DNA from 3 places in the Brevibacillus ginsengisoli genome. Region 3 is predicted to be linked to each of the others. Evidence: a T-box and tRNA genes for the amino acid it is inferred to sense, from the RefSeq annotation. Region 3 holds a T-box; the other regions hold tRNA genes.
The links. The T-box of region 3 lies ahead of argS (arginine--tRNA ligase). A T-box ahead of a tRNA ligase gene usually reads a tRNA of that ligase, here a tRNA-Arg.
Positions count from the first base shown of each region.

Region 1: it has a tRNA-Arg gene. The T-box ahead of argS (arginine--tRNA ligase) is inferred to sense a tRNA for this amino acid. The anticodon was not compared.
Region 2: it has a tRNA-Arg gene. The T-box ahead of argS (arginine--tRNA ligase) is inferred to sense a tRNA for this amino acid. The anticodon was not compared.

Region 1 is NZ_JBNJQR010000012.1:118,616-126,625, reverse strand. Features, by position in the region: gene ACQCN2_RS21715 (response regulator transcription factor) at 1-299, shown strand, start outside; gene ACQCN2_RS21710 (sensor histidine kinase) at 296-2,068, shown strand; tRNA gene ACQCN2_RS21705 (tRNA-Arg) at 2,276-2,351, opposite strand; gene ACQCN2_RS21700 (C40 family peptidase) at 2,572-3,216, shown strand; gene ACQCN2_RS21695 (hypothetical protein) at 3,194-3,829, shown strand; gene ACQCN2_RS21690 (hypothetical protein) at 3,887-4,432, shown strand; gene ACQCN2_RS21685 (hypothetical protein) at 4,519-4,965, shown strand; gene ACQCN2_RS21680 (copper amine oxidase N-terminal domain-containing protein) at 5,147-6,211, opposite strand; gene ACQCN2_RS21675 (AEC family transporter) at 6,418-7,317, shown strand; gene ACQCN2_RS21670 (TrmB family transcriptional regulator) at 7,329-8,010, shown strand, end outside.
Region 2 is NZ_JBNJQR010000005.1:14,213-22,222, reverse strand. Features, by position in the region: gene ACQCN2_RS11595 (ABC transporter permease) at 1-213, opposite strand, end outside; gene ACQCN2_RS11590 (ABC transporter ATP-binding protein) at 217-1,311, opposite strand; gene ACQCN2_RS11585 (ABC transporter substrate-binding protein) at 1,321-2,430, opposite strand; gene ACQCN2_RS11580 (IclR family transcriptional regulator) at 2,648-3,406, shown strand; tRNA gene ACQCN2_RS11575 (tRNA-Arg) at 3,567-3,641, shown strand; gene ACQCN2_RS11570 (stalk domain-containing protein) at 3,869-4,378, shown strand; gene ACQCN2_RS11565 (RNA polymerase sigma factor) at 4,913-5,521, shown strand; gene ACQCN2_RS11560 (anti-sigma factor family protein) at 5,508-6,062, shown strand; gene ACQCN2_RS11555 (DUF8173 domain-containing protein) at 6,059-7,180, shown strand; gene clpP (ATP-dependent Clp endopeptidase proteolytic subunit ClpP) at 7,337-7,927, shown strand.
Region 3 is NZ_JBNJQR010000008.1:142,770-150,779, reverse strand. Features, by position in the region: gene ilvA (threonine ammonia-lyase) at 1-1,192, opposite strand, end outside; gene ACQCN2_RS16945 (ABC transporter substrate-binding protein) at 1,286-3,124, opposite strand; gene ACQCN2_RS16940 (MDR family MFS transporter) at 3,297-4,541, shown strand; gene argS (arginine--tRNA ligase) at 4,638-6,356, opposite strand; T-box leader at 6,404-6,650, opposite strand; gene ACQCN2_RS16930 (hypothetical protein) at 6,721-7,206, opposite strand; gene ACQCN2_RS16925 (stalk domain-containing protein) at 7,371-8,010, shown strand, end outside.

The DNA of each region.
Region 1 (8,010 bases), on a different contig from region 3:
AAAGAAATCTTTCTTACGGGAAGCTAACTATAAATGAGAAATCTCATCGAATCGAGGTTGATGGTAAAGAAGTTGATTTAGCTCCTAAAGAATTTGAACTGCTTCTTTATTTAGTGAAGAATCACGGAATTGTCTTATCACGAGAAAATATCCTGAATCGTGTGTGGGGATATATTTATCTGGGGGATGTGCGAACGGTTGATACACATATCAAAAAGATTCGCAGAAAACTTGGCTCAGTTGGGCATTATATTCGAACTGTGATGAGAATAGGATATAAATTTGAGGAGGAGAAATGATTAGATTTGGTATCGTCTATAAATTATTTCTCTTAATTTCTGTTTTTTTTCTCTTATCTTATTCTCTTGCGACTTATGGCCAAATGCTTTTTTTTGAAAAGTTCTACCAGAAACAAAAGGCAGAAAAGCTTCATCAAAATGTTGAGGCATTCCTTTCAGAGTATACACGGAGTAATTGGGATGAGCATACAATCACAGAAAAAATTTCACAGTTTTCATCAGAAACCAATGCTCAAGTTGCTATCATAGATGACAAATCAATTATTATGCACTTGAATATGCTGGGAATACTTCTACAGACAACGAATAAGGAAACTGTAAAGGTTTCATTTGATGATCTAACTCAACTAGAGTCACTAACCAAATCTAAACTAAGCTATGGGATGGAAGTAACCATTGACGGCTATTATTATGATAAAACAAGTAAGATTTTTGTACCTTTGGAGATTAGAACAAACCATAGGAACAATTCGATTATCTGGAAGTCAACGGAATCAGCTTTACCTGAAGCAACTGAACATATAAGCGGGAATGTAACTGACATTCTATTTCCGGGCAATGGGAATTTGCAAACTCAGTTTATGCAGGAAGGAATGATGTATGACGCGATCCATGAATGGTTCAGCAATTCTAAGAATTATTTGGTTGAGCTTAACAGGAATATATATGTTCAGTTCGAATGGATTGACCAGCTAAGTGGTATCAAAAACTTGATTGAAGTTTGTCGGGTTCCCAATATAAAAGGAAAAGATGAGCTAGCATTTGCCATGACATCCCTTCAACCGGTTGGTGAAGCAGTAGATACCATGAAAGTATATTTTGGTTACGTATTTATCGTCGTATTCATTGTTATGGTGATCATTGCATTTTTCATATCTAAAATGATCTCCAAGCCGTTAATTAACCTAAAAGAAGTTGCCCTTCGAATGGCCAAACTAGACTTCTCTGCAAAAGCCAATATTCGTTCAAACGACGAACTGGGAAGTTTAGCGGACAGTTTAAACAGGATGGCGTTTAATCTCAATCAAAGTATGCTTGAAATACAAAACTCAAATGAACAACTCGTAAAGGACATTGAGCGCAGATGTTCTCTGGAAAATATGCGAAAGGATTTTATCGCAAGTGCTTCTCATGAACTGAAAACGCCTCTAGGAATCATTCGGGCTTTTTCGGAGGGAGTACAGGATGGTATAGCCCAAGATAGGTTGGACCATTATATCCATGTGATTTTAGATGAGGTAGAAAAAATGGATGAGCTAGTGGAAGACATGCTCGAATTGTCTAAGCTGGAATCAAAAACCGTTTCGCTAAAAAAAGATAATTTTTGTATACAAACTTTGATTAGCGAGGTCATCGATAAATTTAGTTGTCATTTGGAGGAAAAGCAGCTTTATATCCATACATTCATAGATAAAGAAACAAACGTATTTGCAGATAAAAAAAGAATTGAACAGGTACTAGTCAATCTATTAAGCAATGCGGTCCGTTATTCTTTTCAAAAGAGTATAATTACAATCCAAGTCGCTATTCAAAGGGATTGTTCCCTTATTTCAGTTGAAAACAAAGGAAAGCCGATACCAGATCATCTTTTGGATTGCATCTGGGAACGATTTTATCGAGTGGAAGAGTCGAGGGGAAGAAAGTCTGGCGGAACCGGGCTAGGATTAGCAATTGTGAAAAATATTTTAGAATTGCACAAAAGCCAATTTGGAGTCCAGAATAAAGAGCAAGGAGTAAGTTTTTATTTTACGCTGCCTTTTGAACAATAGCATCCCTTTTCACATTTAAGAATAATGACGATCAGCTTTCCTTGTCCTCCTTTGATGATGATTGCGGTTGGCAGACCGGCTCTCATCTTATCATTGGGTTCAAAGGATGACTACTTATAGCTAAAAGCTTTCCGAAACCCCCAGTCGAACTGGGGGTTTTCATATACAAAAAGAAAAAACCTTGATACATCAAGGTTTTTTCGCTTATGGTGACCCCGAGAGGAATTGAACCTCCGACGCACAGTTTAGGAAACTGTCGCTCTATCCGCTGAGCTACGGGGACAGGTAGATATCATGATTAGAGTATTCCTTACTCTGTACCTACACTCCATTATATTGATGAGTCATGTTTTTGGCAAATCTAACACTTTTGTAATTTCAGGGCTACTTATTTTTCCTAATATATGTTTCCGGAAAGTTCATCCCGAGGACACAGTAAAGACACGCGAATCCCTTATATTGGTTATCAGATTGATAAATAAATGATAAGGGGATAAAGGAAAATGGAACCAATTCAGCGCAATTCCTACTCTACAAGACAGGACCTTCTAGCCAACAGCAGACAAATATCCAACTTGTATCTATTGCCGTCAAAGATGGAGCAAGCGGTAAAAAGTGAAGAGAAAAGGACCAAGCAGGACACTATAGAAATTAGTGATGATGCCTCTCGTTTATTTACGGCAACTCAATCAACTGATTCAGTTTCTGCAAGCGGCAAAAAACCGACCGCTGATGAGCAACGAACCAAGATACTGGATCAGGCAAAAAAATGGATAGGAAAAATTCCTTATGAACAACCGGGAGCTGGAACAGTCAATCTGAACAAAGTGAAGCCGAAGTCTATGGATTGTTCAGGTTTTACTTCATCAGTGTATCTTACTGAGTTAAATACAAATATTGGACGTACGACCAAAGATCAAGTTAAAGTAGGAACAGAAGTGAAAGTGGGCGGAAATTATAAGGTTGGGGATCTTATTTTTACTGATGGAGGGGGCCATGTTGGCATCTATGCAGGTGACGGAATGCTACTGCATGAAGGGCCACAGTCTAAAAACTCTGAAGGAAATGTAAAACTGACACCTCTGAAGTACATGAATGTAACAGCTGTACGTAGAGTCATTCAAGATGATGGAAGTATTAAACTGTAAACTAGAGGGAGTAAAAATGAAAAAAACAGTTGTAGTTCTTTGTGCTGCTTTCCTGATGTCCATTCTTAGTGGTTGTACTGATCCCAAGCCAACCGAAACTACTGAAAAAAAACAAGTAGCACAATCGACAGACTATCAAGCCGTAAGCAGCACTTACAAAAATGAAAAACTTGGGTTCTCTATTAGCTTTCCTGAGGCTTGGAAGGACAAATTTATCTGTAAGGATACAGAGTGGGGCGTGGATGTACAATACAAAGCAGCCAACTCTGAGAATGTTACCCTCTTTACCATTGAAATGGATACAGAAATTCAGTTTGCCATTGACGAAGCATATGTAGGGCTAAAGAAAAAACTTGGTGAGAGAGGGCCTGTCGTGGTTACTGTATTCTCTCCAACAGGAGCCGCATATGATGAAAAAAATGAAAAGGAAAAAAAAGATTACGAGGAATATTCCAAACTATTTAATGAAAAAGATTCGGTTTTAAAATCGTTTCAACTTCTGCCCGGCTATGATAAAGAGTCTTACGAAAAATTCCAGAAACTAAACAAAGAGAAAGATGAGAGTTTGCGAGACGATTACGAAAAATTGGGAAAGAAAAATTCACAAAATTAGGAATCGTATATTGAATTTAGTTGCGAATAAATAAACTAAGTACAAAGGATGATTTTAATGAAAAAGGTACTAACAGTATTGTTTTTAATGTCACTAATTTTAAATTCGTTTGCTATCTGTCCTTCTTCAGCTGGAGCAAAAACAATTTCAGTATCCCCAACAAATGTAGTACATGCTCCTGATCCAGGAGGTGGCGGTGCAGGCGGTGATTGGCAAGAAGTTGGGCGGTATAATGTAAGGCTCGATCCTCCTAGGGCATATACGGATCAAAAATACCATGTTCATGTATATGAAAAAAGTGGTGACGAAGTAGGAGTTGAGGCATGCGATGGGACAGAATCACACGGAAAAACTTTAGATGATGGAAAACTTAGCAAAAAAGATATTGAAAAGGTAAGAAATTCAGACATTTATAAAAAAGGAGCAAAAAAACAACAAAAACTTAAAGATGCACTCAAAGCAGTTGCAAAGAAAAACTATGATCTAAACGATGATAAGCAAGTAACGAGTGCTGCAAACATGATAATTGCTATGGTAGGGGATGTAATAATTGAAGTTTATGCAATTTCACAATGGAGAAGTTTTCTAAGGGCGGCAATGTAGTATTTGGATAATTTTATGTTATTGTTTTCTAGGAGTCTTTTTACGTTTGTAAGCTCACGGGATAATACCTAGCAGGAGATGATTTAATGTATCTAATGAAAAGGTTACTTCGAACTAAGAATTTAGAGTTTTTTAATGTTCAAAAAAGTTATATTGGAGACAAAATATGTTCAATCCTGTTAGTGGATATACGACGCCCTAGTAGTATTAATGACTTTCCTCATCTACTTGATCAATATGAACCGGGGGAAGATGATCACATCTTTAATAGGAAAAATGTCATCAAGGTTATTGTCTTTTCTCCATCAGAACTAGATAGTGAAGTCTGGGAAAATATAGGGTTAATGATCGATTGTCTAATTGATGTAAAGGAAAGTTGTGCTGCAGATGTTAAGTTTGAAAAAGTTGATATGAGTTTGGCATCGGCGTTTCCAGATATAACATTATTGGCTCCGTACATTGAAAAGTATGGTGAGGGTATAGAACTCCCAAAAATCCCAAAAGAGAACTTCAATTACCTATCACAAGATTAGAAACAAGACTTGCATTTGATAATGGTTACTACATAGGCTTCTATTAGATGAACATCCTTGACTCTATATAGTCCTCGTTTTTGCGGGGACTATTTGCTTTAATAGGATGTGGGTCACCATATGAATGAAAAACGCGAATTCCCGTACAGAGAACTCGCGTTTTTTTGTTTGTTTTTCCTGTTTATCTTGGGGCTACCACTTGATCTGCATGTTCAACGACTAGCTTGATGGCTTGGCCAATTGGCGGCAAGCTTCTAGTGGTTGCCGGGCCGTAGAATCCATAGACGATGCTTCCTTTTTTCAAGGCATCAGTTGTTACTGCCTGCTGAGTTCTGGCATCAATAATCGGTGTATCTTTGTTGATTATCAGAGCAATTTCCTCTAATGAATTGTCGCTTAATTTTTGCCCTTTGATCAGGACCTTCGCTTTTCCATCTTCTAACTTCGTTATGTCCATGACCTCTCCTGCTGTTCCTAACACGACTGGGGCTACGTCTTTATCGTTGACGATAATTTTTTTCGCGTTGGTAATTGGCGGCAGGCTCATGGTCATAATGGGATCGTGAACAAATTCTACAGATGTCCCCAGTTTCAGATCATTGATGGATAAGGGTTTATTCTCTTGATTCACGATGACTGTATCCGAACTGATCGTTAACACGACACCATCCGCGTTTCCATTGACGAGAATGGAGCCTTTTACTTTATCGCCTCGGGAAGCAAGGGTAACCTTGGAGATTGTCCCTTTTTGAGATATCGCTTGCAGAGGATCGTCGATTTTGATGGTTCCTTTTTGATCTGTGCTGACTTGGGCTTTTAATACTTGTTTGGCAAAAGACAAGGGAACATATGTATTTCCTTGGCGAGACTCGGGAGCTGTGCCTAAGGTAAGGTACATTTTCGCAAAGTTATACTGGTCCTTGCCCGGCGTGACGGCTGTCCATTGAGCGCCTTTAGTTAGTTCGGCACTTCGCTTTTCTTGATTCCATTTGATTTGGTAGCCCAGCTGTTCCGCCAATGGGCGCAAAGGAATCATGATCACTCCTTGTTTGTTGACATATACAGGTGTATTTTCAGAGGCTAATGGAGTTCCATTAATAATAAGCTGATAAGATACAGCTGAGCTTATCGGTTGTACGTGAACGTTTGGGTTAACAGGAGCTGTTGCCGCATAAACGGAAACGGAGCTGCTCACCGTCATGGCAGTCAACAAGGCAGCGCTAAGGATTTTTGATGTGATTTTCATTCTAGTTCCTCCTCTTCCTTAATGGGTATACTTCTTTGACTGTAGATCGGGAATATTCGTTTCAGTTACGGCCATCATTTTTGTTTATCAATAAAAAATCGGTGAAATAAACAGCGGATTCGGATACATTAATCCCCAAAATTCAGCTTGAATTTTCGAAAAACAATAGTTACTATTCAAGTAGTGACTAATGGGTGGTGGAGGATATGTTGGAAGCAATGGTCGTTGTGTTCGGTTTTATGGCGCTCGGATATGTGACACAACGAAGGGAAGAGATGAATCGCTCACTAGCAACTCTTTGTCTTTATTATTTAATTCCGATTCTGATTTTTCAGTCGTTTACTCATTCACAGGTTTCTTTGGGAGCATTGGGTCGGATTACCCTGCATTTTCTACTGACAACAGGAATTGTTTACGGCTTGTTACTGGTGATTATGAGACGCCTATATCCTCAATCCGAAGCTACTCAACAAGCGAAGTGGAACTCGTTAGCGGCTACACTGGCTAATGTAGGGTACTTCGGATTGGCTGTTGTCCGTTATGTTTTTGGAGAAGAGGCCGTTCCCTATGGTGTTGTTGTTGCACTGTCTTTTAACGTCTATATGGCGTTGTTTGGCTTTGCTCAGGTAGGCGATGTGTCAGATTGGAGAAGTCGCATCAGACGAACGGTACAGAATCCATATTTATTCGCGGTTGCCATCAGCTTGATATGGAGAGAATGGGGGGTTACGATGCCTGTATCCGTTGATCAATTCCTCGGATTAGCCGCACAAGCGACTTTGCCACTTACGCTCCTGTTAACAGGTGGTGAACTAAGGCGCAATTCCTTCCGACTGGATCAATTGAAAGAAGCGATTCTCGTAAGTGTTTTGAAACTCGTCTTGCCTGTTATCGTAGCCTATCCACTTGCCGAATGGTTAGCAGATAACAATTTGGAAAAAGCGGTAATGATCCTGATGTTCGGAATGCCAACATCCATCAATCTTTTGCTCTTGGCCAAAGAACAGCAGCGGGATACGAGTAGTTTAGCTATGGTTATTCTTCTAACAACCGTGGTCAGTCCCTTTTCGTTAGTAGGATTACTGCATGTATTAGGAATGAGGTAGGGGGAATTGGTATGAATCAGCTATGGGAGATGCTGCAAAGCTTCGGGATGACGCAATACGAAGCAAAAGCCTATATTTCTCTGGTTAGTCAGGGAACCACCAATGCTTATCAAATCAGCAAGGAGTCTGGACTGCCCCGAGCGAGAGTCTATGATACCCTGGTTTCACTCGTCAATCGTGGAGCGGTAATGGTTGAAGAAGAGGATGACGGCTCGAAGTTGTATACAGCTGTTCCCGTCGAGGTTTTCTTAGATAAAGTGAAGAAAAAATGGGAGACCACTTATCATACCGTAGAAACTGAACTGAAGAAGCTGGAGAACAAAGGTCCTTCAAAAGAGAATTATGTCGCGACAGTTCGTGGCGCAGAGAATATCTTATCGTTTTGTCGTATGCTGATCAGACGAGCTAGCTTTCAGATTACATTATCGGTTTGGAACGAGATGTATCAGGAACTGGAGGAGGATTTGCGGAAGCGGGAGCGAGAAGGGGTACGCATTCGTGGAATTGCATTTCAGGTTGACCATCCGATGAGCGGATTGCATCAGCATCGAATGAATGATTACATGAGAAGCTTGAACCAGGAGAATTGGTTTATCCTGTCCATCGACAGTAAAGAGCTGTTGTATGGACATTCTATCGTACGCGACGGCAATGCGTTCTATACAGATGATCCTGTTCATCTGTATTTATTGG
Region 2 (8,010 bases), on a different contig from region 3:
CAATACCGTCCAAAGGCTAACCTTGATCGTACGCCACAAAATATCCAGATAAAACTTGTCCTGTACAAACAACAGATAGTTTTGCAGGCTGAAATGTTGTTGGTCATTTTGAATGCTAAGCAGGAACATCATAAGCATCGGAATCAAAAACACGCCGATCAGTACTGCCAAACCAGGGGCAAGCAACAAAAGAATAGCGAGACGCTTGTTCATATGCTACCCCCTCTCCAACGGCATGACCAACACGTCCGCAACGTCCCACTCACACACGACATGCTGTCCTGCGGTAAGTCCCGCAAGCTTATCCAGCATCTTTACATGAAGCGGTTGTCCATTGGCAACGTTAACCTCGCATTCCGTAAAAGCACCAAGGAAGGTTGTCATGGACAATGTTCCTGTCGTGATATTGTAATCTGCATTATTACCTGCAAGGGTCTGAAGCTTGATTTTTTCTGGTCGGACAAACACCGTAACCGCCTGATTCGTAGCAAACGATTGTTGCTCCGTTAGAGCACGCATTACAAGCCCGGAATCCGTTTTGATCGTAAGCAGGTTTCCATCCTGTGATACGACGTGTCCGGTCATCCGATTGGTTTTTCCGATGAATGTATGGACAAACTCTGAGGCCGGGCGGTTGTATATATCCAATGGTGAACCAATCTGCTCAACAAACCCGTGATTCAGTACGACAATCCGATCGGATAACGAGAGTGCTTCTTCCTGATCGTGGGTGACGAAGATGGTGGTGACACCGATCTCCTGATGAAGACGCTTTAATTCGTCGCGCAGTTCCTCCCGTAGCTTTGCGTCCAGGTTGCTAAGAGGCTCGTCCAACAGCAGTAAGGAGGGCTCAATCACCAGTGCCCGAGCAATCGCAATCCGTTGACGCTGGCCTCCAGAAAGCTGTTTCGGATAACGGTCTGCCACATGCGGCAATTTTACGAGTTCCAGAACTCGCTTGACCCGCTCATGCATTTCCGTTTTCCCTACCTTGCGCAACTTCAGACCGTAGGCTATATTTTCTGCCACCGTCATGTGAGGAAAGAGTGAATAAGTCTGGAATACCATCCCAAGCTCCCGTTTATAGGGCGGCACGCCGTTCATCCGTTGTCCTTTAATGAAGAGATCCCCTTCATCCGGTTCTAAAAACCCGGCAATCATGTTCAGCGTAGTCGTTTTCCCGCAACCAGAAGGACCCAGAAAGGAGATAAACTCTCCTTGCTCGATTTGCAGGTTGAAATCATTTACGACGATGTTGTTTTGAAATCGCTTCTGGATGTTTACGAGTTCAACATCGATTTTCTTTGTCAACGTTTGCACCTACTTTCCTACGTTTGGAGCGATTTCCTTGTTGTAGCGATCCAGCCATTCAGCCGTTTTGCTGCCTACTACTTCATAATCGAAGATCACGACCTTTTTGCGGTCAAAATCAAGTTTCTTCTTCAGGTCGCTCGGAAGATCAACTTCCTTGGCCGGGTTGTAGAACAACTTGGTCGCATACAAGGTTTGCACTTCATCGCTTAGCAGGAAGTTGATGAATTCCTTGGCTGCGACAGGATGCTTGGCACCTTTCACAAGCGTCGCGACATTCGGTACGAGGTTGCCTCCCTCTTGAGGGAAAACAAACTCCAGTGGCAATCCCGCTTCCTTTTGAGTCAGACTGCGGGCCATTGTCCAGGTGGTATAGGCCGCACTCTTGTTTTGCAGATTTTGCTGAAGCTGTGCCGCACTCTTGGCAAAGGTCGGCATGTAACCGGCAATTGTTTTCATTTTTTCAAAACCAGGGTCAATGTTCTTCTCGGAACCGCTATTGGCATAAGCCAGCATGATCAATGTGGAACGCCCAAAGTTGCTTGCCACGTCAGTCATCGTAATGTTTCCTTTTACTTCTGGCTTCGCAAGATCATTCCATGAAGTCGGCACTGGCAAATTCTTCTCCTTCACCAGTTCGGTATTGTAGGAAATCCCCATCGGCGTAAAGTTTACCGCTACCCCGCTGTTATCCTTAACCGCCAGTTCTTTCAACACACTACTCATATTCGCTACATCTTTCTCGGTGAGCGGCTCCCAAAGACCTTCCACGCGGCCCTTTTCTTGCTCGCCCCCCTCTATAACCGTCAAGTCGATTTGCGGCGCAGCTTTCTGCGCTTTTACCTTCGCCACAATTTCGGTAGATACACCGGATACATAACTCAACTTTACATTGGGATACTTCTCATTAAATTTTTTGAAAATCTGATCCTTCATTAATTTTTCAACTGTCGCCCCGTTACCGGCGATCACAAGTGAATCCTCCAACTGCGATTGACTTCCTGCGGCAGTTTCTGCTGACTTACCAGCCGGTTGTGATGCAGGTGAGTTACCGCATCCTGCAAGCAACATCCCTGCAAGCGAAAGAACAGACAATACTGATAGCGCTTTCTTTTTCATCGTAAATAGATCCCCCAATCTAATTGTTGTTCACGAATAGAGAACGTAGTTTCTAATAAGAGAACGATAGGCATATCCTACCATGTTATGACAGAAAATTCAACTAAGTCAAAATTATTTTCTGATAAACTGGATCAACCCATTACCGATTTCTACTTTTGTGGTAGACTAATGATTATTTTCCCTGAATTCATTTTATCTAAAGGGGTTTCAGCAAATGGACAATGTTCTTTCATCCGTCCGCAACAGCGCCAGACTGTTAAAGGTGTTCCTCGACGACTCGCGAAAGGAACTGGGCGTTACGGAATTAAGCAAAAAACTCCAACTTTCCAAAGGGGCAGTACATAAGATACTAACCACCTTGGAACAAGAGGGCTTCATCCGGAAAAACGAGCACACCAAGCAATACACACTTGGCTACACCCTCTTGGAGCTGGGAAACAAAGTGATCCAGAATCACGATATCGTCGAATTTGGCCAAACATACATGTCAGATTTGGCCGCGCGTACCAGCGAGCTTGTTGCCCTTTGCATTTTGGACAAGAAAGATGCGATTTACGTCGCCAAAATCGAGTCACAACATCCCATCCGGTTTAACGTAGAAATCTTCCGTAGGTTTCCGCCTTACGCGACCTCTGCTTCGCGGGTGATACTAGCCCATCAGACGGAGAACTATCAAGACGAGGTAATGAGAGGCACACTTAAAACCTATACACCTTATTCCTACACCGCACCCGAGGAGGTAAAGTCCCACCTCGCCCAGATCCGCCGTCAGGGTTATGAAATCAGTGCGAACCGTCGCAATGTCGGTGTCACTGGAATTGCCGCTCCAATCTTTGATGCCAGCGGGCAGGTCGTCGCCTCGATCAGTGTAATCGGCCCCTCCGATCGAATCCAGCCGCAACAAGAGACTATCCTCCAACAGATCTTAGCTACCGTGCAAAACATGTCCGCGGATTTAGGCTATCGACCTTAGCAGGTGTTGTTTACATTCAGATAACTCAAAAACGCCTGCGGGTCATTCGTTGCAGGCTCTTTCTCTTACCTACTTCTGTGTAGGTAGTTTATTATGTTTGAATTACCATTTTACTTTTTAAGCAAATTGATTTATAATAAATTTTGCTGTCTATGATCATGCGCCCGTAGCTCAGTGGATAGAGCAGCGGTCTCCGGAACCGCGTGCGGAGGTTCGATTCCTCTCGGGCGTACCATTTACACATCGAATAGAACCTAATTTTGTCGTTATACCTCCGTTGAATGAAACGGAGGTTTTTTATTTGCCTTTTCTCGGTAATTATTTAGACCTACGAGCGATTTAATTGCAACCGTATGTTAGTAAATTCCACCTATTACCTGCGCTCGATAGCGAATAAAAGGGAGTTTTGTCATAATATAAGATGGAATTTATTGAATATGATAGAATTGGAGTCGTTACGAGATGAAATGGGAGTTGAAATCTTTTATCGGGGGAATTATCGTCGGGTCGGTTCTTTTCTCAGGATTTGCTTACGCAACATCAAGCACCCCGAATGTCGAGGTTACGAAGCCTTACACGTATTATTTTGACGCTGTTCCGAAATCCCCGAATACGGACAAGCAAGCGATTCTTTATAAGAACTCGGTCTATGTTCCGATCCGGTTCGTGGCGGAAAATTTGGGCAAATCCGTGCTGTATGACTCCAAAACCGCGTCCATCTACATCGGAAAAATACCGACTGTGAAGATGTATTCCAAGTTGGAGGCTGTTGATCTGGTTAAAAAGAAATATTTGAATAAGATTTCGGCCGATTACAAAATCGAATTCGACCACGAGGATGAAAAAGGCAATTATGTGATTCATATTTACAAAGAGGTCGTCAACAATTTCCAAACCGGAGACAGTTACACCAGCACGTACGGCTACTATATTGTCAATCCAAGTTCGGGTGCAGTTACAACATTATTTTAAGCCCTATATGCACAATTGCCTTCGAAGTAAAATAAACCATATAGAAAGCGATTTAAAAAAGGACACAGTACAAACACTTTCTTTCTCGCTAAAATAATGATACAGTACAAGTGTTAAGAGAGTTGACGAAACACAAATAAAGGAACGTTTGAAAGGAGTCATATGGATGACAAACAAACCAACTCCCCTTCCTATTTTTTGTGAAGAGTGCAAAGCCAAAGAAATTGAACCTTGCCCACACTGTGGACGATAATAAAAGCTGAAAGAGAAGGCGTAATGCCTTCTCTTTTTTTATTTTTCCACAGTTTATCCTCAGAAGTTGTGGAATCTGTGTATAAGTTTGTGGATAATTAAATCAATGATTGAGGCGTTTTTATTTTTTTTCGCTATTTTCCACCAACTCCATCCAGCGAACACATGTTTTTGTTAACAACTTGTTGATAATTCTGTGGATAACTCTCCCCTTTTTCACCAATTTGTCTGAAATTAACTGTAAGGGGTTTCCGTATTCAGTAAATGAAGGGAGGTATAACGATGGATGAATCACAAAGGGATGAATTGTTCCGTTTAAACCATACCGCATCCCAATACATACAGCAGTTTCTCCATGGTGATTCCACAGCTTTTCAACAGCTTGTTCAGATGTTTGGGAAGCGGGTTCTGCGAATCATTCAAAAAATGATCTATTCCTATCATGACGTCCAAGACTTAAATAACGAAGTCTGGTTAAAAGTTGCTCAAAATCTCCACAAATATGATCAAACCTACCCGTTTCATTCATGGTTATACCGTCTTGTTTCCAATACATGTATCGACTTTTTACGAAAAAAGAGGGAGATCACGATGGAAGATGATCAACTTCACCATCAAATCAATAAAGCAGTTCTTAATAATAACCCCGAGGAAGAATTCATCCAAAAAGAATTTGTTTCTCAGCTTCACGAGCTTCTCCATCATTTAGATGAGACGGATCGGTTGATTGTTACACTTCGCTTCACGGATCAATTAAGCTACGATGAGATCGGCGAATTGGTTGGGATGAGTAAAAACACAGTCGGAACGCGTTTGTTTCGTGCCCGCAAGCAATTGAAGCAGCTGTTTGAACACCAAGTACAAAGGAGGGTAATCGATGCTGCATATTGATGAGTTGACAATGATGATGTATATCGATCACGAATTGAGTTCTGAAGAGAATTTGAAGGTGGCCAGTCATCTCGTCGATTGCCCGGGTTGTCAGTTATTACTCGCTCACTGGCAAGCTGAACAATCGTTTTTTCAGCATTCGTTTGCCACACAATTTCATGTACAGGAGATTGAATTATCCGCATCCACGTTGCATCAAATCAATGAAATTGCCCAGTTGCACAAGCAGAGCAACAGACGATTTACTTATCGGTTCACCCTCTTATTCAGTTTTGTTACGGGTGCGTTGGTCTATTTGGCCTTCTTTTTCCAAGGCTGGATGTTCCGTTGGATCGAGTCGATTTGGGATATGTGGCAGCACTCGGTTATCTGGGTCTCTACCTTTTGGATCAAGGAAAAGGCTGGTTCCCTTCTGGACTTACCGGATATCTATACGGTATCCACATTATTTATCTTCCTGTTAAGCTGCCTGCTTTTCCTGAATATATACAAGGACCCCTATCAACACTGGAACGAATCTAAAGGAGTGTTGAAAAAATGAAACGCTGGGGGATCCTTCTAATCACTGTACTTTGTTTGTTCGGGTTCACTGGCTCTGCTGTCTATGCGTTCGGCTCAGTGGATCAAGGATCATTCGTCCTCTCTTCTGACGCGACTTATCCTGGCGACTTATTTGTAAACGCGCAAAAGGCTGTAATAGATGGTAAAGTGGATGGAGATTTGTATGTCTTCGCAGAGAGCGTCCAAATCAATGGTGAGGTCAAAGGGGATGTGATCGCTTTTGCGGCGAACACCCTCGTTCACGGTAAAATCGACGGGAATTTACGAGCGATTACCCAACATGCGATTATTGACGGTACGATTACTCGCAACATCTCTTCTTTTAACCAAAATCTTTTGGTCTCCCCTGGGGCACATGTATTGGGGAGCGTCATGACCTTTGCCGAATCGTTAGATATCAAAGGAAAGGTCAATCGGGAAGCGAACGGGTTTGTTAACGTCATGCGTGTCGGTGGTGAGCTTGGCCAGGGCACTTCTTTCATGAGGGTTAATAACTTGACGATTGATTCGACCGCCAAAATTAACGGAGATCTGGTTTACTCCGCTCCTGCACGAGCGGTCATTCATCCTGGAGCCGCAGTCAACGGACAAGAACGATTCACACTGGATCAACCCAAAGAGAAAAGTTCCTTTACGTTTTTACCCGTACTATTTCTCTTGATGTCGTTACTCAGCACCATCATGATCTGGCTGCTCCTCCGTTTCCTGTTTCCCAAAGCCCTTCATCAGATCCATCGGCAGTTTGACGGAGAATGGACGCCTTTGTTTGGTTTAGGCGCATTGTTTATCTTTGGAGTTCCCATCATTTCGATTATTTTACTGTTAAGCATCATCGGGATTCCGATCTCGTTGACCCTTTTCTTTTCACTTTTTATACTGTTTTACGTGTCCAAGATTTTTATTGGAACATGGCTGGGTTCACGAATAGCCAAACGTTTTCAGTGGCCACTTCACCCGTTAATGGCCGAGTTTCTTGGCGTTCTGGTTGTATATGGAGTCCTGCAAATTCCTTTTCTGGGGTGGCTCTTGAATTTGATCATCACCATGTTGTTTCTGGGAGCCTCTGCAACTGCTATCCGTCATTCTAATAACTGCTGAATCAAGTAAAGGATTTCTACGTCGAAACTCTGTTGGCAGGGTTTAGTTGCCCACATTTGGGATACATTAGATAAAGAATGGTTCTGAAACGTTTGACCTTTGTTGACCTTTTATTGTAGAATGATCTTGAAATGAGAGGAGGAATGAGGAATGAATATGAACCTGATACCTACCGTAATTGAACAAACCAACCGCGGGGAGCGCGCTTATGATATCTACTCTCGCCTGCTGAAGGATCGGATTATTTTCCTTGGTACCCCTATTAATGACGTGGTGGCCAATAGCGTGGTTGCTCAGCTACTCTTTTTGACAGCTGAAGATCCGGAAAAGGATATTAGCCTCTACATAAACAGCCCGGGTGGTTCGATCACCGCCGGAATGGCTATTTATGATACGATGCAGTTCATTAAGCCGGATGTCTCCACCATCTGCATCGGTCTTGCCGCTTCTATGGGCTCCTTCCTTCTTTGCGCAGGGGCAAAAGGAAAGCGTTACGCACTTCCGAATAGTGAAATCATGATTCACCAACCACTAGGCGGGGCTCAAGGTCAAGCCAGTGACATTGAAATTGCCGCTAAGCGTATCGTCAAAATGCGTGAGCACCTCAACAGCATTTATGCCGAGAGAACAGGTCAGCCGATTGAACGTATCGCTCAAGATACTGATCGCGATAACTTCATGTCCGCCAAAGATGCCAAAGAATATGGCTTAATCGATGACGTGATTACCTCTACGCCAACGAAATAATGGAAATTCCAAAGAGCAGAAGCGAACCGAGCTTCTGTTCTTTTTTATGACAAGAATCCTTGTCTTCTTCGTGTTTTTTCATG
Region 3 (8,010 bases):
CCGGATAGCCTTTTTTGCTTAACGCCTTATGCAGTTGTTCAATATGCTCGTGATTTTTTGTTTCCAGGGAAATGTCGATTTGGGCATACCCTGGATAAATGTTTTTGTCCATTCGATTCAGGTTAAGTGATTGAATGTTGGCGTCAAGATCGGTTATGGATGTTAATACTCTTTGCAGTTCGCCCGGCTTATCTTTTAAGGTAATGATAAAGTGAACATACCTTCCCGACTCAACCATGCCGCGTTCCAGTATTCGCGAAATAAAATTCATATCGACGTTTCCGCCGCTTAGTATCGCTACGACTTTTTTCTCTTTCAGTTTTATTTTTTCATAAAGCAGTGCCGATAGGGAACAAGCACCCGATCCTTCTACCAACAGCTTATTCCGCTCCAAAACCATGAGCATGGTCCTCGCGATCTCCATTTCGTCCACCAAAAAAATATCATCCACGTATTTTTGAACGATCTCATAGTTGATTTGACCAGGTGTCTTGACGGCGATTCCATCCGCCATCGTCGGTCTGGATTCGACTGTAACGGGTTTGTGTTCCAACAAGGATTGCTTCATGCTTGGACAAGCCTGTGTTTGCACGCCATATACCGCAATATGTGGATTTTTTTCTTTAACCGCCACTGCGATTCCAGAGATGAGTCCGCCTCCGCCAACAGGACAAATAATGGCCTCAACATCTGGGAGTTGATCGAGTATTTCTAACCCGACAGTTCCTTGCCCCGTAATAACAGCCTCATCATCAAACGCGTGAATAAATGTGGCCCCCATTTTCTCTCGAAGCTTAAGTGCATAGGAGAGAGCCTCATCAAACACGGAACCTTCCAAAACGATTTCTGCGCCATAGTTTCTCGTTGCTTCGATCTTGCTAATTGGTGCTCCCTTTGGCATCACGATGGTGCAGGGAACGTCATGCATTTTACTTGAATAAGCGACTCCTTGAGCATGGTTCCCCGCGGATGCGGCTACTACGCCATTTTTTAGCTCTTCCTTTGATAGAGAAGTTAGCTTATTATACGAGCCCCTTACTTTGAACGAGCCGGTTTTTTGGAGATTTTCGAGTTTTAAATAGACTTCGTTATGAGAATGCCGACTAAAAGTTTTGGAATAATCCAGGGGAGTCATGTAGACAATTCCCTTCATCTTCTCGCGCGCAATGATAATATCATCGAGTTTTACCATATTTTCCTCCTACGTGCATCCAGGTTTCTACCTTTTAGGATGTACGAGTGGGAGCAAACTATGTCTGGAGCAAAGAAAATGCCAAGCAATTTGTTATTTATTCATACAAGGCGTGTAGTTCGGATGGAACCAAATTTTTCGGAAATCAAGCCAGCCAAAGGGATTGATGGTAACTCCATGAACTGATTTGTGATAGGAGGTATTGCTTTTCTTTTGGACGAGGTACAGAACGGAATGCGTTTCCTTCATGTAATCTTCCAATTTCTGTAGCATCTGTTGGCGCTTATTTGCGTCAGGTTCCCGACAAATGGATTGGGTGGCTTTTTGCACAGTTTCTACCGCTTGCTCGTTAAACGAGGACAAAAAGTAATTTTTCTGTAAATACATTTCCAGCTCGCATACTTCGTCATTGTTGTAGGAGTTCCCGAACAAAAGACAGTCATGCTGCGGTAACGTATCTTGATCCGCCATCTCAGCAGGATCTTTGAAATCAATAACCGTTTGAATTCCAAATGCCAGGAGTCGGTCTCTAAGCCAAACAGCATCTGCCTCGTGGTAGCTAGTCGTAGCCAGATGGAACGATTCACCGCAATAGCCGCTTTCATTCAATAGCGCCATAATTTCCGAGTGACTTAAGCGGGAGGGAGAAGCGTTTTCATCGTCAGGGTCCAGGGAAGCGGGGTGGAATCCCGGCGCTACTGAAATTCTGTCTCCACCCAAGTCGGCAATCAGCTGCTTACGATCAATCATGTGATGGATCGCTTGGCGAAATTTGAGCTCGCTTTGCGGGCCTGGTTTTCCTTGGTTAAAAACGAGCATAGTGCAGCAGGTAAGTTTCTCCATAGCATACCAATCGTCATGTTTGAACGCTTCCCGATGCTGCTTGGAAGCATCTCCGTCTGAAATAAAAACAGAATCCCAATCCGGTTCTTTCAAACGACCACTTTCTGTCTCGGGGAAGATGAGTGCCTCGACGCGATCTAAATGAGGACGGCCATTGAAGTGTTCCGGGAACGCCTCCAGAATACAGATTCCTTCATTTAGCTTAGTCATTCGAAAAGGCCCTGTTCCAATGGGTCTTTTCCCAAATTCCGCTTCATTTTTACGGACGATCTCTTCAGGAACAATGCTCGATGGAATGGTACAGAGGAATCGCAGGAAGAGGTAATTGGGCTCTTTTAACCAGACCTGTACCGTTTTATAGTCAATCGCTTTTAGTTGTTCGATGTCTTGAAACATCCAGCTAGAGGCAAATCGATTTGGATTCGACCGTAATCGTTCCAGTGAAAAGACGACATCATGGGCATTCAGTTCTCGACCATGATGGAACATGACGTTTTTTTTCAAATGGAAGGTCCATTCACGGTCATCATCGCTTTTTTCCCAGGAGTGGGCGATGCAAGGTTGGATGGTTTTGCTTTCTTGATCGTACTGAACCAGCGTATCAAACACCTGGCCCGCCATATGAAAGTCGAACCCGTAATAAAGCAATCCGGGGTCCAGTGTGACAATCGAGCGGAAAACGGGAAAACGAAGCGAATCATAGGACTTGTCTGAAACAGCTTGCGTATAACAGCCCATCCCGTTGGATAGCCACTCCATAAACTGATCTTTGACTGCTGCAGCCCCGAAACGACTCATCAGATCCATTGATTCTTTGACATGGCCCTGTTCCATCTTCAGCATGACCTCCTTGAAGAGGATGTCGTCCGGATCAGTTCTAAGCGTCAGCATAGAGGTATTTCCTCGGCCTCGGCCACTTTGCCACTCAATCCATCCAAGTTCACACAGTCTGCGGACAATCAATTTGGTGTAACGGGGGGTGCAGTGCCATACATCGGTAAGCTTGTCAACCGTGACGGAGAAGGGCTTCCCGATTTCCTGACCGTTGTAATGCGAGCGAAGTTCCAAAAAATGCAGAGCTTGTAACATACAGACCCCCATTTCGTTCATTAAAAGGTGAACAGCTTTTATCAAATCTTACACTTTTTACACCTTTTTGGATAGCTATACTTAAGATTAACTACTGAATAGCATTTCGGATGACACCGAGGATAAACAAACGTAAAAAGGGTGATGAAGCTTGAACAGAATCTGGAAAAAAATGATACCTGATTTTCATCCCGTTGCCTGGGGGTTAATCATCGGAACCTTTTTATCACGAACCGGTTTTTTTATGACCATCCCGTTTTTAGGGGTCTATCTGGGGAAGGGAAAGGGCATTGATCCCGCCATCGTTGGGGGAATTTTGGCGGTAAGCCTATTGGTTGGCACCATGTGCAGCTTTTTTGGCGGTGCTCTATCAGACCGTTTGGGGCGTTATCCCGTGATGATTACATCGATGGCCTGTTGGAGTCTGGTCTTGCTAGGATTTGCTTATGCTAACGAGATTTGGATGTTTTTCTTGCTGAGTTCGTTGAATGGACTTTTCCGAAGTGTTTTTGAACCGACAGCCAGAGCGATGCTTGCTGATGTAACTCCAGCCGAGCAGCGCGCAGATGCCTTTAATGCGAGATATTTTGCCATTAATGTAGGGGGAGCGATCGGACCTTTAGTCGGTTTAAAGCTTGGAGCGGGGAGCTCATCATCCCTTTTGCCGTTTTTTGTAGCTGCTGTTATTTTTGCTTTGTACGCCGTGCTCTTAGTGCTTTTTAAGATCACCTTCAAGCAAAACACGCAGGAGAAGGCGACTACGGTCAAGATACAGCAAATGGTTCGTATTGTTTTTACCGATAAAATATTTCTTTATTTTCTACTCGGCAATATCTTCGTCTATGGGGCAGCCACACACTTGGATACCACCTTGTCGCAATATATCGGTCATGATCGCGTAGAAATCTATTCGTTTCTTTTTGTCATCAATTCGCTTTCGGTCATGATTCTTCAGTATCCGCTAACGAGGTTCATGAAGCGTTTCTCTTCGTTAACCGCATTGAAGGCGGGTTGCTTATTATTCGGACTGGGATTGTTCGGATTTGGGTTATTTCATAATCTCGTCTGGCTCTCCCTGACCATGGTGGTGTATACGCTTGGCGAAATTCTATGCTTTGTGATTGGGGATGTGTTGATCGGAGAAATTGCTCCCGAACATTTGAGAGGAACCTATTATGGCGCCAGCGGATTCGCTTTTATCGGACAGAGTTTGACCACTTGGATTAGCGGTAATTTGCTAAAAGAACTGGGGTTCAATCAGGGGCCACTCATATTCGCTATCCTCATGCTGTTGACGTTTATTGCCTTTCCATTCTTTCATCGAGGGCAAAAATTATGGGAACAACAGCAGGGACTTGAGAGTGCGGGGAAGGGCAAACGAATTACGGGTACAACTCTGGAAAAGAGCTGTGGGTAATCGAAATAGAAGCATAGAAAAAACAGTCTTCCCCATAGGAGTGGGAAGACTGTTTTTCTGTGAAAAACGACTCGACGTTTTTCATAAAATTGGATCTTACATTTCTTCAGGAGCCTGCAATCCGAGCAAGCGGAGACCTTCTTTTAGCACCACGACAACGGCTGCCACCAAGTGAAGGCGAGCTGTTTTGGCCGCTTCGTCTTCCGCGAGGATGCGTACGTTGGCATAGAACTTGTTGAAGGACTGCGCCAAATCGACCACATACTTGCCAATTTGGGAAGGATCGAAGTCTTCCATCGCGCGTTTGATGACCTCTGGGAAATTAATCAGCAAGGTGATCACAGCCCATGCTTCTGCGGAATCAAGCGCATCTGGTGTCAAGGTAATGGCACCGCCCTGGTAGTTTCCTTTACGCAGGAGGGAGCAAGCGCGCGCATGGCTGTATTGAACATACGGTCCTGTTTCGCCTTCAAACGTCAGCATTTCTTCCCAAGAGAAGTTAATGTCGTTGAGACGGAAATTCTTCAAGTCGTGAAAGATAACCGCTCCAACGCCTACTTGGCGAGCGACTACTTCTTTATTGGCGAGAGCTGGATTTTTATCTTCAATGACCTTGGATACGTCTGAAATCGCTTGAGCGAGCACTTCTTCCAGAAGAACCACTTTTCCTTTACGAGTAGACATCTTCTTGCCGTCTTTAAGCATCATGCCGAACGGAACGTGATACATTTCCTTCGCCCAGTCGTAGCCTGCTTTTTGCAAGACCTTGAACAGCTGCTGGAAGTGAAGGCGTTGCTCGCCGCCTACCACGTAGAGCGCTTTGGCAAAATCGTAATTCTCATGACGGTAGAGGGCAGCGGCAAGGTCACGTGTAGCGTAAAGAGTCGCGCCGTCTGATTTTTTGATCAGGCAAGGCGGCATGTCAAATTCATCAAGTGAAACAACCTGCGCACCTTCTGATTCCGTTAACAGTCCTTTGGATTCCAGAAGTTCTACGACACGATCCATCTTGTCGTTGTAGAAGGCTTCACCGTGGAAGGAGTCAAACTTCACGCCAAGCAGGTCGTAGATTTTCATGAATTCCTGCAAGGATTCATCGCGGAACCACTGCCACAAGTGCTTCGCTTCCTCGTCACCATCCTCCAGACGTTTGAACCATTCACGGCCCTGATCTTCGAGGGAAGGATCTTGTTCGGCTTCCTCGTGGAACTTGACGTAAAGTGTAAGCAGTTCCTTGATTGGCTCCGCTTTGACTTTTTCTTCATCGCCCCATTTTTTATAGGCAACGATCAGTTTCCCGAATTGTGTGCCCCAGTCGCCCAAGTGGTTGATGCGCACTGGATTGTAGCCGGTTTTGGCCAAAATGTTGGCAATCGCATTCCCGATCACCGTAGAACGGAGGTGACCCATCGAGAACGGCTTCGCGATGTTAGGAGAGGAGAGGTCGATCGGCACGTTGCGGCCTGCCCCTTCCGTGGTGGAACCATAAGCGGCTCTTTGGCTCAAAATCGTATCGATGACTTCCGTGCTGACGTTGTGTCTGTCCAGGAAGAAGTTGACGTATGGACCGGCCACTTGTACTTCTTTCAGAGGGTGACCAGAGATTTGGGCTGCCAAGTCTCCAGCGATCATTGGAGGCGCTTTACGCAGTGCTTTTGCCAATTGAAAGCAAGGGAACGCGATGTCTCCCATTGAAGGATTCGGCGGAGTTTCCAGCATGGATTCTACCTTGTCGAGGGAGAAATCCTCTACACCTAAGTCGGTGAGAGCGGCGGTAATTTTTTGGGCAACCAGTTGTTTGTAGCTTTGGCTCATGTGTCCTCAACCTTTCTCATCAAAATAAAAAACCTCCCGTCTCCAATAAAAGAGACGAGAGGATTATGTACTCCCGCGGTACCACTCTTCTTGCTCCTCGCGTAAGCGAATAAGAGCCAGCTTAAAATGCTGTAACGGGCAAACCCGGCAAGCCCTACACAGTCTGCTGCATAGCTCAGACCTTCAGGTTGCATCTTCGAGGTGCGCTTCTTCATTCGTCGAACCATCAGGCTTCCACCATCCCTGACTCGCTTCGGGTGTGCGAATAAATACTCTCCTCTTCATCGATGTGTGGTATCAAACGATATAAATGTTATTATATATGATTTCCGGAGTAAGATGCAACTATCAGCAGAATGAAGCCTTACTTTGGATCGAATTTTTTACGGTTGGCTTCTAGCTCTTTAAAGAATTCCTGTGTCAACGCATCCTTGTCCTCAGCGTTCTCAAAAAGGTTTTTATAACGCGTTAGAGCCTCCAAAATCCCCAATTCTTCTTCCTTCTCCCGTTCGAGTTCATCGATATAGGTAGGCTCAAACGGAATCAGACGGTCATCAGTGCCACTGCGCAGATAGGTTTTATTCCAGTGATCAGGGAATTGATACGGCTGTTCTTCAAGGACGAACGCCAAAACCTCATCAGCATCAAGCGGTAAGAAATAATCGTAATCCTCTCGAATGCCGCCCTCGGATAGTTTGATATGGAAGAACGAATAGTGGAGGAAATGCTGTGGGCTGTCTTGTTCCTTCACGATCGTGTAAGTTTCAAAATCTGTCTGTCCCAATTCTTTTACAACCTCAATGGAGGAGAGAAGGGCAGAACGGCTCGTATACGCTTGAAGTTCGCTCATGAGTGAGTACCTCCCTAACATTTACAAATTCTATTTTATCTGATGTACCTGTTGATCGTATCAAAGAACAGAGGAAGTGACAACCGAATCGACACACTCTAAGAGGAAGGTATATCCATATAATGGAATTAGTGGTAATATATTTGCCGAGAGGAGAGATATACATGCAGATTATACGGAACCTACTAATCATTTCTGTAATGGTAATCATGTCAATCATCAGTGTACAGGGTAATGTAGCAGAGGCAAGTTCAAAAGCTTATCAGATTACTCCCGATTTGTTTGCTTATGCGAAACAAGGAAAATTAAAAAACTTTCCAATCTATATTGGGATGACACGAGCGAATCTAGTGAAAGTGTGGGGAGAGCCATCAACCGAACAACCAACTTATGTGAATTATGATCCCCAACCGTTCGTAACCAAGTATTCTAAGTCTAAAGCATGCAAAGCCTGTGTTTTTAGAACCGATGTCATGATGAATTATCAAGACATCGTACAAAGTATTGATGTTCCCACTTACAAAATAACAGAGCAACAATTAATTAAAATGTTTGGTAAACCACTTGGTATTGCAAGTACCGAGGGTGGAGATTATCTATACGAATATAAGATTGGCGATTATGAAGTAACCTTCTCAAAAGAAGATGGAACTTCATCTATATATTCCATGAGCATATCTCGTTCGTTAGAATCATATAACTCTCAATTTGCTATTAAGACTTTTGTAAATGGTGAAAGGGTTCTTTTTTTGGACCATCCAGTTACTTTTATAAACGGGAAAATATACATTCCAGTGCCCGAAA